Regions from separate parts of the Pseudomonas sp. MF08875 genome, predicted to be linked through region 4. Evidence: predicted binding sites of a transcription regulator. Region 4 holds the regulator's gene; each other region holds the start of a gene.
The links. Region 4 encodes sigma-54, which starts transcription at its own class of promoters, with help from an activator protein. Its sites were predicted from a motif close to ANTGGCATNNANNTTGCTNT; they were not measured.
Positions count from the first base shown of each region.

Region 1 (3,656 bases), on a different contig from region 4:
ACACCACCAGGCGCCGGTAACTGGCGCTGGCTTCGTCGATGTAGCGATAGCTGCGCGCGCCCGGCGTGGTGGCGTGGGCGTCGCCGATGGAGCCGACATCCACTCCCAGCAACTTGAGCTTGGTGGACATGTCGGCGCCGGTGAAGGGTTGCGCCACGTGCCCGGCCAGGTGCGCGGCAACGGTGCGGGCCATGGTGTAGCCGGGGGCGACCAGGCCGAACACGCTGCCGTTCCACGAGGCGCATTCGCCGATGGCGAAGATCGCTGCATCGCTGGTGCGACAGTGGTTGTCCACCATCACCCCGCCCCGGGGCGCCACGTCCAGCCCAGCGTCGCGGGCGAGGGCGTCCTGGGGGCGGATGCCGGCGGAGAACAGGATCAGGTCGGTTTCCAGGAACTGCTCGTCGGTGAAGTTCATGCGGTAGGCGTAGTCCTCGCCGGCGACGATCTCCCGGGTGGCGCGGGACAGGTGCACCTGCACGCCGAGGGCTTCGATGCGCGAGCGCAGGGCCTCGCCGCCCAGGCTGTCGAGTTGCACCGGCATCAGTTGCGCGGCGAACTCCACCACATGGGCCTCCAGCCCCAAGGACTTGAGCGCGTTGGCCGCCTCCAGCCCCAGCAGCCCACCGCCCACCACCACACCGCGGCGCGCGGTGGTGGCGGCGGCGCGGATAGTGTCGAGGTCGTCGAGCGTGCGGTAGACCAGGCGCGAAGGGCCCGCCGCACCGGGAATCGGCGGCACAAAGGGGAAGGAACCGGTGGCCAGCACCAGGCAGTCGTAGGCCTGACGCCCGGCGCCGGTGACGATCTGCTTGGCCTCGCGGTCGAGCGCCAGCACCGGTTCACCCAGGTGCAGGTGCACACCGTGGCGCAGGTAGAGGTCGGCATCGCCCAGGGCCAGGGACTCGGCGTCGCGCCCAGCGAAGTATTCGGACAGGTGCACGCGGTCATAAGCGCGCTGGCGCTCTTCGCCGAACACATGCACCTCATAGCGGGCCAGGGCGCCCTGTTCGATCAGTTGCTCGACGCAATGATGGCCGACCATGCCGTTGCCGATAATCACCAGGGTTTCGCGTGGGGTGGGGGTGACGGTGGGGTTCATAGCCTTTCCTCGAAACGGGTCGCGGCCCGGGCGGGGGCCAAATAAAAAGCAAAAAAAAACGCCTGGAGCTGGGGAATCAGCTCCAGGCGTCTTTGCCTGGCGTTCGTTGTGCTAGCGGTGAGGGAACCGGGCCGCGTTGCCTGGATCACCGCGCCCGTGCCTGGGCAGGCCAGTGGTCGTCGATGACCACTCGGGGTGTGCCTGGGGTGTAGCAGGGTTCGTGCCAGTGTTGGATATATGGGGTTGCAGGGCTCTAGGCAAAGGGTTTTACGCGGCTGATGGTGGGGGGTGGCGAGAAAGGGGATGAACCAGATCAGGGCATCCGGGAGCGGAAATACTCTTTTTGGGGCGCCAGGGCCTTATCCCAGAGGCCAGTAGAAATGATCGGCCTTTGTGGGGCTCTGCCCGCGATGAGGCCGGTACAGCCGATGCCCCTCTAGCGCTTGCAATGCCGCCATCGCGGGCGGGCCCGCTCCCACAAATGCCCCCCGGCAACGCGGCCCACTGGTTCGCCACCACCGCGCAATCAAGCCTGGATCGGCGTGCACAACTCCACCAAGGTGCCGTCCGGGCAGCGCACGTAGGACACCACTTGCCCCCAGGGTTTGCGCTGTGGCGCGCTGAGCTCCGTGGCGCCATGGTCCAGGGCGCGGGTGTGGGCGCCGTGGACGTCGTCGGTGACGAGGCCGATTTCCATCCCTAAAGGTTGCGCTGAGGCGTGGGCCTGGATGTGGCCGCCGGGGAAGTTCATCTCCCCCAGTTCGTGGGCGGCAAAGGACAGGGTGGTTTCACCGCTGGCCAGTTCGCCGTAGGTTCCGGATTCATGCACAAACCCGCGGGCAAAACCAAAGGCCTGCTCGAAAAAGGCCAGGGAGGCGGCGACGTCGGGGACGTAGACGATGGTGTATCCGAACTTCATGGGGCAGCGTTCCTTTGCCAATGATGGGGGGCGCAGCTTAACTGCCCGGCTGCTGTTTTTGAAAGGCATCGGTGTGCCGGCGCCCGGCATTGCTCCAGGCCCCGCCGGATGAGGCCCGGTGGCCATAGGACACTCGCTCGATGCCTTCCAGGCGCTGTTGCAGGACCTGGCTCAAGGACTCTTCGGGGCGCAGGTAGGTATCGCCGAAGTCGCCGTCGAGCAGGCTGGGGTGGGCGATGACTTCCAGCAGGCCCCGCTCGGGCGGTGCCAGGTCGCGCAGGTCTGCCGGGGTGCAGACATAGTCGGCGGTGCTTGCGGCCAGTTGGCGCAGGCGCCGGTTGAACAGGGTTTTGTACAGGCGCTTGATGGGGTGGATCCGGTTGCCCAGGTTGCGTGCCAGGCGCACCGGTACGCCGTGCTGGGCGGCGAAGCGGGCGAGGATCTCGCCGATGGGCCAGATGTTGTGCACGTGTTGGTGGGAGTCCAGATGGCTGGGTTTGAGCCCCAGGTCCAGGCAGCGTTGCCATTGGGCGTGCAGTTCCTGGTGGATGGCCTCGCGCACCGAGGCCTGGAGCCACAGGCAGTGGCGCGGCAGGCGCAGGTCGAATTCGCCGGCGCCGTTGCAGAACGCCGGTTGCGCAACGATGGCCTGGCTCAGGGGGCGGCCATGGGTGAGGTTCAGGTGCAGGCCGACGCGCCCCCGCAGCAGCGGCAGGCGAGCCATGGCGCAGGCTTGGGCAAATGCGGGCATGTTGGCCATGGCCGTGGCGCTGCTAATCAGGCCGGCCTGGAAGGCTTGCAGGATCACGGCGTTTTCGTGGGCGTCGAGGCCGAAGTCGTCGGCGTTGATGATGACGTGGCTGGGCATGGCGGTGCCTCCTGGCAGGGGATGGGTGGTGCCGGTGGTGCGAGGTTGGAGTTGGCGCGCCGGCGCAGCCACGGCTTGAACAGGTGCCACAGGCGCAGGCCCAGGCCCAGGCAAATGCCGCTGGGGCGCCAGGAATAGAAGCTCCAGCGCCAGTGCTCGACCTGGTCGCTCATGCGTTCGTGGAGTTGGTGGCTGGAGTTGTCCAGGCTGACCCGCGAGGCGTCTACCCAGCGCCAGCCGTCGTCCAGGCCCCAGTCGATCCAGGCTTGCAGCAGCACACGCCCGCTGCCCAGGTCGGCGTATTGCGGTAGGAAGGCCAGGTTGTAGTCGTATAGCCGAGCGTGCTCGAGCAAGCCCAGGCGATAGCTGATACAGCGCCCGTCCAGCTCCAGGCTGACCACCCGCACCAGGCCTTGCTCGGCCAGGGCGGTGAAGGCCTGGATGATCCACGGGCGGTTGGCGGGGCTGAAGATGCCCACGCCCTCGTCGCCTTTCCAACTCTGCGCCTCCACATCGCTGAGGGCTTGCAGCAGCGGGCCGATGCTGGCCGCGTCGGGTACCCAGCGCCGCACCTGGGCGCCGCAGGCGGCAATGCGCTTGCGCGCGCGGCGCAGTTTATAGCGGGGGGCGCCGCTGACTTCCTCGCGGTCGGCGTCGCCGATCAGGTGCACCGGCACCCGGCAACTGAGGCGCCGCTCGGCGGTGGAGCTGCGGTACATCCAGTGGGCCAGGGTGCTGTGGCGGTCCGGCAGGTCGGTCAGCTCGCT
Region 1 is NZ_JCBCUW010000006.1:106,991-110,646, reverse strand. It holds gene nirB (nitrite reductase large subunit NirB) at 1-1,102, opposite strand, end outside; gene AC19YT_RS05260 (VOC family protein) at 1,629-2,021, opposite strand; gene AC19YT_RS05255 (carbohydrate deacetylase) at 2,059-2,889, opposite strand; gene AC19YT_RS05250 (GNAT family N-acetyltransferase) at 2,826-3,656, opposite strand, start outside.
Region 1: the regulator sigma-54 is predicted to act here: its motif matches at 1,311-1,330, upstream of nirB (nitrite reductase large subunit NirB).

Region 2 (3,656 bases), on a different contig from region 4:
CTCAATGACGGTCGCCAGGCGTTCGAATACCTGCGCAAACTGGTGGACGAGGGCAAGAAGCCCGAAGAAGAATTTTTGATGATGATCTCCGACATCGAGATGCCGGAAATGGACGGCTACACTCTCACGGCCGAGATACGCAACGATCCACGCATGCAAAAACTGCATATCATCCTGCATACTTCGCTGTCCGGAGTGTTCAATCAGGCGATGGTCAAGAAAGTCGGTGCCGATGACTTCCTGGCCAAATTCCGTCCTGATGACCTGGCAGCCCGGGTCGTTGACCGGATCAAAGCAGCAGATCACAGCTAGGGGCGCCTGCCCCGGCGAACAACACGATTTTAGAGGCGGTATCTTTGTCTACGGGTAATTTGGATTTCGAACAGTTCCGGGTCTTCCTGGAAAAAGCCTGTGGCATTTTGCTCGGTGAGAACAAGCAGTATCTGGTGTCGAGCCGTCTCAACAAACTGATGGAACAGCAGGGCATCAAGTCCCTGGGGGAGTTGGTCCAGCGTATCCAGACCCAGCCGCGCAGTGGTTTGCGCGAGTTGGTGGTGGACGCCATGACCACCAACGAAACCCTGTGGTTTCGTGATACCTACCCCTTTGAGGTGCTCAAGAACAAGGTGCTGCCCCAGGCGATCAAGGCCAACCCCGGCCAGCGGCTGCGCATCTGGTCGGCGGCCTGTTCGTCGGGGCAGGAACCTTACTCCCTGTCCATGGCCATCGACGAGTTCGAGCGGGTCAACATGGGGCAGTTGAAGATGGGGGTGCAGATTGTTGCCACCGACCTGTCGAGCACCATGTTGAACAACTGCAAGACCGGCGAATACGACAGCCTGGCCATCGGCCGCGGTTTGTCGCCCGAGCGCTTGCAGCGTTATTTCGACCCCAAGGGGCCGGGGCGCTGGGCAGTTAAGGCACCGATCAAGAGCCGGGTGGAGTTTCGCTCGTTCAACCTCTTGGACAGCTACGCCAGCCTGGGCAAGTTCGATATCGTGTTCTGCCGCAACGTGCTGATCTACTTCTCCGCCGAGGTGAAGAAAGACATCCTGCTGCGTATCCACAGCACCCTGAAACCGGGCGGTTACCTGTTTCTCGGCGCGTCGGAAGCCTTGAACGGCTTGCCGGACCACTACCAGATGGTCCAGTGCAGCCCGGGCATTATCTACCAGGCCAAGTGATTGGCTGGCGACAACGAAAAACGGGAGCCCTCAGCGGCTCCCGTTTTTTTTGCCGTCACTGTAGTTGGCTGGCCTGCGGTGGGAGCGAGCCTGCTCGCGTTAGCGGGCGAGTCGCTACCGTCGCGCCGGTGGCTGACCTGCCGCCCCCGCAAAGCGGCAGAAAAGCGGCGGCCAGCGGAAACCCATTGCCGCTTTTCTGGCATCGGTGCCTTGCCGGGGCCGGCAAAGCCCGTGTTTTCGGGGGGTTATGCAGTTGGCACGCGGCTTGCTAAGTTCCAGCTACGAAAAACCGGTCACCCAAAGGTTTCCCGACATGAGCATCAGCTTCGACAAAGCGCTCGGTATCCATGAACAGGCTCTTGGCTTTCGCGCCAAGCGTGCCGAAGTCCTGGCCAACAACATCGCCAACGCCGATACCCCGAACTACAAGGCTCGGGATCTGGACTTTTCGGCTGTGCTGGCGGCGCAGAGCGAAAAGACCAAGAGCGGCGCCTTCGCCTTGAATATGACCAATAACCGTCATATCGAAGCGCAAGGCCTGGGCAATGGCGACGAATCGTTGCTGTATCGCACGCCGATGCAGCCCTCGATCGACCAGAACACCGTGGATGCCCAGCTCGAGCAGTCGAACTATGCCGAGAACTCGGTCAACTTCCAGGCCAGCTTCACGCTGCTCAATGGCAAATTCAAAGGGTTGATCGCAGCCCTGCGCGGAGAGTAACCATGTCCCTGTCCAGTGTTTTTAACATCGCAGGTTCCGGCATGAGTGCCCAGACCACGCGCCTGAACACCGTCGCCAGTAACATCGCCAACGCCGAGACGGTCTCCTCGAGCATCGACCAGACCTATCGCGCCCGTCACCCGGTGTTCGCCACCATGTTCCAGGGCGGCCAGAGCGGCGGCAGCGATTCGCTGTTCCAGAACCAGGACGCTGCCGGCCAGGGCGTGCAGGTGCTCGGCGTAGTCGAAGACCAGAGCAACCTGGATGCACGCTACGAACCCAACCATCCGTCCGCTGACGCCAAGGGCTATGTCTATTACCCCAACGTCAACGTGGTCGAGGAAATGGCTGACATGATTTCCGCCAGTCGGTCCTTCCAGACCAACGCCGAAATGATGAATACCGCCAAAACCATGATGCAGAAGGTCCTGACCCTGGGTCAGTGATAAGGGGCTACTCCTATGAGCGTTAAGGACACCACCAGCGCCAACGCCTTCAATGACGTCGTCAACAACGTCAAGAAGACCGGCGGCACCGACGGCGCCAACACGACCAAGAAGGCTGCCGACGGCACCGTCATGGGCAAGGATGCGTTCTTGCAGTTGCTGGTCACCCAATTGAAAAACCAGAACCCGCTGGAGCCCCAGGACAACGGCGCGTTCGTTGCCCAGTTGGCGCAGTTCAGCAGCCTGGAAGGCATCACCACCCTCAATGACTCGGTGTCGTCGCTGTCCACCAGCTACAAGTCGTCCCAGGCCTTGCAGGCCTCGTCGCTGGTGGGCCGCTCGGTGATCGTGCAAACCGACACGTCGGTGGTCGACCCGGAAAAAGGCCTCACCGGTTCTCTGGTCGTCAGCAAGCCGATCAGCAACGCCACCATCACCGTCACCGACAAGGACGGCAAGGTCGTCAAGACCATCGACATGGGCAGCCAGGTCGCTGGCAGCCCGACCTTTACCTGGGACGGTACCAACACGGCCGGTGAGAAAGTCGAGAAGGGCACCTACTCCTTCAAAGCCACCACCAAGACCGACGATGGCACCGTTGCCCTGCTGACCTCCCTGCCGGCGACCGTCAACAGCGTGACGCTGAGCCAGACCGGCGGCGAAATCATGCTTAACCTCGCTGGCCTGGGCGCCGTTGCCCTGTCCAAAGTCCAAACGATTGGTTTGTAGAGCCGAATAACGCGGCACAAGGAGTGAGATATGTCTTTCAACATTGGCCTCAGCGGTCTCTATGCATCCAACAAGCAACTGGACGTCACCGGTAACAACATCGCCAACGTCGCGACCACTGGTTTCAAGTCCTCTCGTGCGGAATTCCAGGACGTCTACTCGGCCCTGCGCCTGGGTAACGGCAGCAAGACCATCGGCAACGGCGTGAACCTGGCTAACGTGTCCCAGCAGTTCAGCCAGGGCGACGTGAACACTTCCGGCGGCATGCTGGACATGGCGATCCAGGGCGGCGGCTTCTTCACCCTGAGCACCAACGGCTCGCTGAGCTACACCCGCGCCGGCACGTTCCAGCGTGACAAGGAAGGCTTCGTCACCACCTCCGACGGTACCGGCCGCCTGCAAGGCTACGCCGTGGACGACGAAGGCAAGGTCGTCAAGGGTATTCTCACTGACCTGCGCATCGACCAGGCCAACCTGCCGCCCAAGGCGTCGAGCAAAGTCGACTCCACCAGTAACCTCAAGTCCACCAGTGACGTCATCAACCAGACCGACATTCCGTTCGATCCGAGTAACCTC
Region 2 is NZ_JCBCUW010000013.1:51,651-55,306, forward strand. It holds gene AC19YT_RS09840 (chemotaxis protein CheV) at 1-312, shown strand, start outside; gene cheR (protein-glutamate O-methyltransferase CheR) at 357-1,184, shown strand; gene flgB (flagellar basal body rod protein FlgB) at 1,498-1,905, shown strand; gene flgC (flagellar basal body rod protein FlgC) at 1,908-2,351, shown strand; gene flgD (flagellar hook assembly protein FlgD) at 2,367-3,080, shown strand; gene flgE (flagellar hook protein FlgE) at 3,111-3,656, shown strand, end outside.
Region 2: the regulator sigma-54 is predicted to act here: its motif matches at 1,437-1,456, upstream of flgB (flagellar basal body rod protein FlgB).

Region 3 (3,656 bases), on a different contig from region 4:
GGAAAGCTTCGATTTGCGCCGCCGTGGACGCCGGCCCCACCAACATCCCATAGCCACCCGAGCCTTGGGTTTCCTTGACCACCAGGTCTGGAAGATTGGCCAGCACATGGGAAAGCTCCGAGGGGTTGCGGCACTGCCAGGTCGGCACGTTCTTCAGAATGGGCTCTTCGTCCAGGTAAAAACGGATCATGTCGGTGACGAAGGGGTACACCGACTTGTCGTCCGCCACCCCGGTGCCGATGGCATTGGCCAGTACCACGTTGCCGCAGCGATAGGCCGCCAGCAGGCCCGGCACGCCGAGCATGGAGTCCGGGTTGAAGGCCAAGGGGTCGAGAAAGGCGTCGTCCAGGCGCCGGTAAATCACGTCAACGGCCTTCGGGCCGTCGGTGGTGCGCATGAACACGCGGTCGTCGCGCACGAACAGGTCGGCGCCCTCCACCAGTTCCACGCCCATTTCCCGGGCCAGGAACGCATGCTCGAAAAACGCGCTGTTGAAGCGCCCGGGGGTCAGCACCACGACGCTAGGGTCGTCCAACGGGCTAGAGCTTTTCAGGGTGTCGAGCAACAGGTTGGGGTAGTGGTCGATGGGGGCGATGCGCTGGGCGGCGAACAGCTCGGGGAACAGGCGCATCATCATCTTGCGGTCTTCGAGCATGTAGCTCACGCCGCTGGGGGTGCGCAGGTTGTCTTCGAGCACGTAGTAGGTGCCGTCGCCGTCGCGCACTAGGTCCACTCCGGAAATATGGGAGTAAATGTCGCGGTGCAGGTCCAGGCCCTGCATGGCCAACTGATACTGCTCGTTGGCCAGCACCTGCTCGGCCGGAATGATCCCGGCCTTGATGATGCGCTGCTCGTGGTAGAGGTCGGCCAGGAACATGTTCAAGGCCTTGACCCGCTGGATGCAGCCGCGCTCGACCACGCGCCATTCGCTGGCGGGGATGCTGCGCGGGATGGTGTCGAAGGGAATCAGGCGCTCGGTGCCCTGCTCGTCGCCATAGAGGGTGAAAGTGATGCCGGCCCGATGAAATAGCAGGTCGGCCTCCCGACGCCGCTGGGCCAGCAGTTCATCCGGTGTTTCGGCCAACCAGCGGGCGAACTCCCGGTAATGCGGGCGCACTAGGCCGGCGGCATCGTACATCTCATCAAAATAGGTGCGGATCATGCCGTACTCCTTGTCACCAGGACACGAAGGCTTCGCAAGCCTCGTGCCATCGGCATAAACGCTTAAATATCAATCAGTTGGATATACAGCCAGCGATCGGCGCACCATTCCTGTGCAGCAAACGCCTCCCTCTGATCGATCCCGCTTCATTGCGAAGCAATAGCCATAGCTATCAACAGCATAGTCAGAGTTGATTTCACTGCACGCCGGCGCGTCGGGATAATCGCCGCCACTTGCCCCAAAGCGCCCAGGACGGCGGACCGGGTGCCCACGCTCTTCCCTTTTGGCCACCTTCGCGGTGGCTTTTTTTTTGCGCGTCTGTCGCCAGGTTCAGTGCCGCACAAACAAAATCGGCCGACCCGAAGGTCAGCCGATGCCGGTATGTGATGACACTCAGGGTGTTCAGGCCAACCGCCCGCGAACCTCCTGCTTGACGCCCCAACCTTCGAGAATGCCGCCCAGTGGTTCGACCACTGCCTCGAAGTCCTGCTCGAAATCGCCGATGCCGCCGTATGTGGCGTACATCACCTTGCTCAACTCCAGGTGCCAGGCGCCGTCGTCGCGCGCACTGACTTGGGCATTGAGGGATTCACCGCGAAACTGCCTGGCTGCCCGGCGCGCTCCTTCTTCGTCCGGGAAAATGGCGTAAAACTCGATGGGATGGAATCGTGAAAAATCAAAGCCGCCTTCTTTCATGCGGCGCAGCACGCTGGTGCTGAGGTCTTCTTGATAGGCTGTGCTCATGAAACGTCCTCCTCACGATGGATAGACTTTCCGTACTCCCTGCACTGGCGCACGACGGCGGACAGCGATATGGCCCGGTAATGGCCAACGGGAAACAAGCATGTAGCTGACAAGACCGGAACTAGCGATGGACTCGCTGATCTCCGTTGCAGAGTAGCCCGAAGCCATTAGCTCTGCCAACGGGCTATGGTGGGTTTTTTAACCGGGGCTGGTCGGTAGAACACTGATGATTTCGATGCTGTTCTGCTCTTTCAGGCTCTTGAGCGTCGGGTCATCGGCGCGCCCTTCCAGGTCATTGAGGGGCAAGGCGTCGAGCGCGGGAAACAAGCGGGCCCGGATCAGCTTGGCCGCCTCTTCATGACTGGGCGGACCGACGCACTCGAACACCTCGACATTGGGTTCACCGTGATCGTCGACATAGGTGACATTCCACTTTTGCATCAGCGCCTCCTCGATAAACCCCAAAGTGGGCTCACAGTATCTCGACCGGCCCCACGCCCGATTCGTTCAACCCGCCCCACAGCAAAAGACCGCCACGGGGGCGGTCTTGGGCGGGCACGTTGCGCCCTTACTTCTCGGCGCGTTCCTTGAGGGCCTTCAAGGTATTGAACGGCGCCTCGACCACGAACTTGTTGGCCAGCCACGACGGCACGCTGCCGCCCGGCTCGGTGTGGACCTGGTAGGTCACTTCAATCTGGTCCGCGCCCTTAGGCACGAACTTCCAGAAGCCCTCGACCTGGGCCACCCGCACAAAGCCCTTTTCTTCGGGCAGGTAGGTGGGCACGCCTTTGAGCGTGCGGGTCAGGCTGCCATCGGCGCCTTGCTCGGTGGTGATCTGCGTCACCGAATCGCGCGGTGTGACCGGCCATGGCGTATTGAACTGGGTGTAGGTCCAGCTCTGCGCGCCTTCGTGCTTGAGCAGTTTCTGCGACTTGCACTCGTGGATCCAGGCGCAAGCGCCGGCCACGTCTTCCTGCAGACCGCGCAGCTTGTCCATGGAGGTCTTAATCACCGTGACGCCGCGGTAGGCCTTGTACTGAGAGCCTGCGACTTCACTCAGGGAAATCTTGATACCGTCCTCATCCTTGGCGGTTTTCCAGTCCTCAGCTTGGGCGGTGGCCGCCAATAAAACCGTTAAACCACAGCACATTGCCATTCGATGCAGCGAACCCATTGTCTTATTCCTTGTTGTTGAAGTTCCGGTCATGGCTGGCCCTCAGGCCGCCGTCATGTCTTCCCACCAACCGATCAGCCTGATGGCTTCTTCGCGATCACTACCACAGACCTCGACATCCGCCTGAAACGCACCACACACGGGCGGGCGTTCGGGCTGGCCGAAAATCAGGCACAGGTGTTCGACCGACAGGTGCAGGCAACGTTCGCCCGCAGCTTTGCCGTTAGGCATGCCGGGCAACGGTGTACTGATGGAGGGGGCGATGCAGCAAGCGCCACAGCCTTGGCGGCAGTTCATGACGAGGGGTTCCTAGATAACAAGCCAGAGCAGGTGAAACGCGGCACAGGTTACTCGCTAAAACAGCCGTTTGAAATTCCCCGGAACCGGGTTTTTACGCGCAAAGCGCCGTGACCGGGCAGTCGGCGACAAAGGGTCATGGCCAGAACGCGCAACGGCGGTGATGGGCTACTGCTTGAACTCGAAGTCCAGGGCTGCGCCTTCCACATCGCGGCGCTCGTCATTGCGTAATTGCAGGCCCATTTCGTTGCTGAGCAAGCGCCCGTTGAGCTGGAAGGG
Region 3 is NZ_JCBCUW010000023.1:71,457-75,112, reverse strand. It holds gene AC19YT_RS15335 (circularly permuted type 2 ATP-grasp protein) at 1-1,162, opposite strand, end outside; gene AC19YT_RS15330 (ribonuclease E inhibitor RraB) at 1,565-1,906, opposite strand; gene AC19YT_RS15325 (hypothetical protein) at 2,105-2,347, opposite strand; gene AC19YT_RS15320 (START domain-containing protein) at 2,475-3,080, opposite strand; gene AC19YT_RS15315 (YkgJ family cysteine cluster protein) at 3,123-3,377, opposite strand; gene AC19YT_RS15310 (translation initiation factor 2) at 3,546-3,656, opposite strand, start outside.
Region 3: the regulator sigma-54 is predicted to act here: its motif matches at 1,194-1,213, upstream of AC19YT_RS15335 (circularly permuted type 2 ATP-grasp protein).

Region 4 (3,656 bases):
CCGCTTCCGGGACCAGCAGGACAAACAGCAGGTCGACCGGTGCACCGTCGATGGCGTCGAAATCGATGGGGGCGTCCAAGTGGATCAAGGCGCTGATGGGCGACTCACAACCCTTGAGACGGCAATGGGGAATGGCGATGCCGTTGCCGAAGCCGGTAGAGCCAAGCTTCTCACGGGCAATCAGGCTCTCGAAAACATCCTGCATTTCCAGATCGGGAACTTGATCCGCGATCAGGTTGGCAATTTTTTCGAGTGCGCGCTTTTTACTGCCGCCCGGCACGTTCGCGAGGGAACGGCCGGGGGTCAGGATATTTTCAAGTCGGATCATGGGTGGGGAGTGTTAACGACCGGTCGCGCCCTGGAGGAGGCTTTGGGTCTTTTCCTTATGCTTTTTGAGTTGGCGGTCAAGCTTGTCGGTGAGCAGGTCGATGGCAGCGTACATATCGTCATGTTCGGCATTGGCAACGACCTCCCCTCCGTGAATGTGCAGGGTGGCTTCGATTTTCTGCTTCAGTTTTTCGACATTCATCGTCACCTGCACATTGGTGATCTTGTCGAAGTGCCTTTCGAGTCGGTCGAGTTTTTCGCCGATATAGGCCCGCAGAGGTTCGGTCACTTCCAGTTGGTGTCCACTGATGTTGACTTGCATACAGCTTCTCCTTCGTTGCCAGTGCATAAGGCGGCAGGCCGGTTTGCCTGCCACTTAGGTTGTGCTCGAAGACCTGCTTTTGGGCGAGACGTCAAGCACACCCTGGAACGCTGTGGCGTAACCCGTTACATCAGCCGCTTGCGTTCGCTTGAAGGCGCAATCCCAAGGGATTCGCGGTACTTGGCGACGGTGCGGCGGGCTACCTGAATGCCTTGTGCCTCCAGTAAACCAGCGATCTTGCTATCACTCAACGGCTTTTTCTGATTTTCCGCGGCAACCAGTTTTTTGATGATCGCGCGGATCGCCGTGGACGAGCATTCACCGCCTTCGGAGGTGCTGACATGGCTGGAGAAAAAATATTTCAGTTCGTAGATGCCGCGGGGCGTGTGCATGAATTTCTGGGTGGTTACCCGGGAAATGGTCGACTCGTGCATGCCCACCGCTTCGGCGATGTCGTGCAGAACCAGGGGTTTCATCGCCTCGTCGCCGTACTCGAGAAAGCCGCGCTGATGCTCGACGATTTGGGTAGCAACCTTCATCAGGGTTTCGTTGCGGCTCTGCAGGCTCTTGATAAACCAGCGTGCTTCCTGCAATTGGTTGCGCATGAAGGTGTTGTCGGCGCTGGTGTCGGCGCGGCGCACGAAACCGGCGTATTGCGGGTTGACCCTTAGACGCGGTACCGACTCCTGGTTGAGTTCGACCAGCCAGCGGTCGTTATCCTTGCGCACGATGACGTCGGGGATGACGTATTCGGCCTCGCTGGACTCGATCTGCGAACCTGGGCGCGGGTTGAGGCTCTGCACCAGTTCGATGACCTGGCGCAGTTCATCTTCCTTGATCTTCATGCGGCGCATCAGCTGGCTGTAGTCGCGGCTGCCGAGTAGGTCGATGAAGTCGCTGACCAGACGCTTGGCCTCGGTCAGCCAAGGGGTCTTGGCGGGGAGTTGGCGCAGTTGTAGCAGCAGGCATTCGCCCAGGTTGCGTGCGCCGATTCCGGCCGGCTCGAACTGCTGGATGCGGTGCAGTACGGCTTCGATCTCGTCGAGTTCGATGTCCAGTTCCGGGTCGAAGGCTTCGAGGATTTCCTCGAGGGATTCGTCCAGGTAGCCCTGGTTGTTGATGCAGTCGATCAGGGTCACGCCGATCAGGCGATCGGTGTCGGACATCGGGGCCAGGTTCAATTGCCACAGCAGATGGCTTTGCAGGCTTTCACCGGCCGATGTGCGTGTGGTGAAGTCCCACTCGTCGTCATCGTTACTCGGCAGGCTGCTGGCGCTGGTCTGGTAGATGTCTTCCCAGGCGGTGTCGACGGGCAGTTCATTGGGAATGCGCTCGCCCCACTCGCCATCCTCAAGGTTGTCCACCGTCGGGGCGCTTTCCTGGTAGGAAGGTTCCTGAACGTCGGCATTAGGTTTCTGTTCGACGTTGTCGGCCAGTGGATCGGCGTTGTCGAAGTCGTCGCCTTCTTCCTGGCGTTCGAGCATCGGATTGGATTCCAGAGCCTCCTGGATTTCCTGTTGCAGGTCCAGGGTCGACAATTGGAGCAGGCGGATGGCCTGTTGCAGCTGCGGTGTCATCGTCAGCTGCTGGCCCATTCTCAAGACTAGCGATGGTTTCATGGCAGGGGCTTAACACCTTATTTGCCGGCGCACATGCGCCATCCACTACAGGGCGCCGGAGCGCCAAACTTAAGCAAATTATATGCCTGAAACTGGAGTGCTTGCCTAGGGCGCCGCAATAATAAACTTTTCAGAGTTCACTGCTGGCCGCCCTGGCGAAAAGCCAAACTCCACGCTTACAGGCGGAACTCATGGCCCAGGTACACTTCCTTGACCAACTCGTTGGCAAGGATGGTGGCAGAGTCGCCTTCGGCGATCAGCTGGCCGTCGTTGACGATGTAGGCGGTTTCGCAGATATCCAGAGTCTCGCGCACATTGTGGTCGGTGATAAGCACACCGATGCCCTTGGCCTTGAGGTGATGGATGATCTGTTTGATATCGCCCACCGAGATCGGGTCCACGCCGGCGAAAGGTTCGTCGAGCAAGATGAATTTTGGTGCTGTGGCCAGGGCTCGGGCAATTTCCACGCGGCGACGCTCGCCACCGGAAAGGCTCATGCCCAGGTTGTCGCGGATGTGGCTGATGTGGAACTCCTGCAGTAGGCTTTCGAGCTGTTTGCGCCGGCCAGCCTTGTCGAGCTCCTTACGGGTTTCGAGGATGGCCATGATGTTGTCGGCTACCGACAGTTTGCGGAAGATCGACGCTTCTTGCGGCAGATAGCCGATACCGGCCTTGGCGCGGCCATGCATGGGTTGGTGGCTCACATCCAGGTCATCGATCAGGATGCGGCCTTGGTCGGCCTGTACCAGACCCACGATCATATAGAAGCAGGTGGTCTTGCCGGCGCCGTTGGGGCCGAGCAGGCCGACGATCTGGCCGCTGTCGATGGACAGGCTGACGTCACGCACTACCTGGCGGCTCTTGTAGCTCTTGGCCAGATGCTGAGCTTTCAGAGTTGCCATTAAGGGGCCTTTTTCTCGTCGGTTTTCTTCTTGGGCTGGATCACCATGTCGATCCGCGGACGTGGCGCGGTGACAGAGGAGCCGTTGGCGCGGCCGGCGTTGGCGATCTGTTTGACGGTGTCGTAGACGATTTTCTCGCCTTCGGTGGTGTTGCCGTCATTGATGACCTTAGCGCGGTCGATCAGCACGATGCGGTTCTGCGGCGCATGGTATTGGATGGTTACGGCGTAGGCCTGGACCGGCTTGGGATCGGTCTGTTTCTGCAACTGCTCGAAGTAAGCCAGGTTGCCCACGGCGGTTACGACGTCGATATCGCCCGAGCCGGCCCGGGTGATGGTCACGGTGTTGCCAGTGATCTTCATTGAGCCCTGGGTGATGATGACGTCGCCCCGGTAGGTGGCAATGCCTTGCTTGTCATCGAGTTGGGCGTCGTCGGCCTGGATGCGGATCGGTTGCTGGCTATCGTTCGGCAGAGCCCAGGCGCTC
Region 4 is NZ_JCBCUW010000046.1:24,569-28,224, forward strand. It holds gene ptsN (PTS IIA-like nitrogen regulatory protein PtsN) at 1-328, opposite strand, end outside; gene hpf (ribosome hibernation-promoting factor, HPF/YfiA family) at 341-649, opposite strand; gene AC19YT_RS22455 (RNA polymerase factor sigma-54) at 775-2,268, opposite strand; gene lptB (LPS export ABC transporter ATP-binding protein) at 2,445-3,170, opposite strand; gene lptA (lipopolysaccharide transport periplasmic protein LptA) at 3,170-3,656, opposite strand, start outside.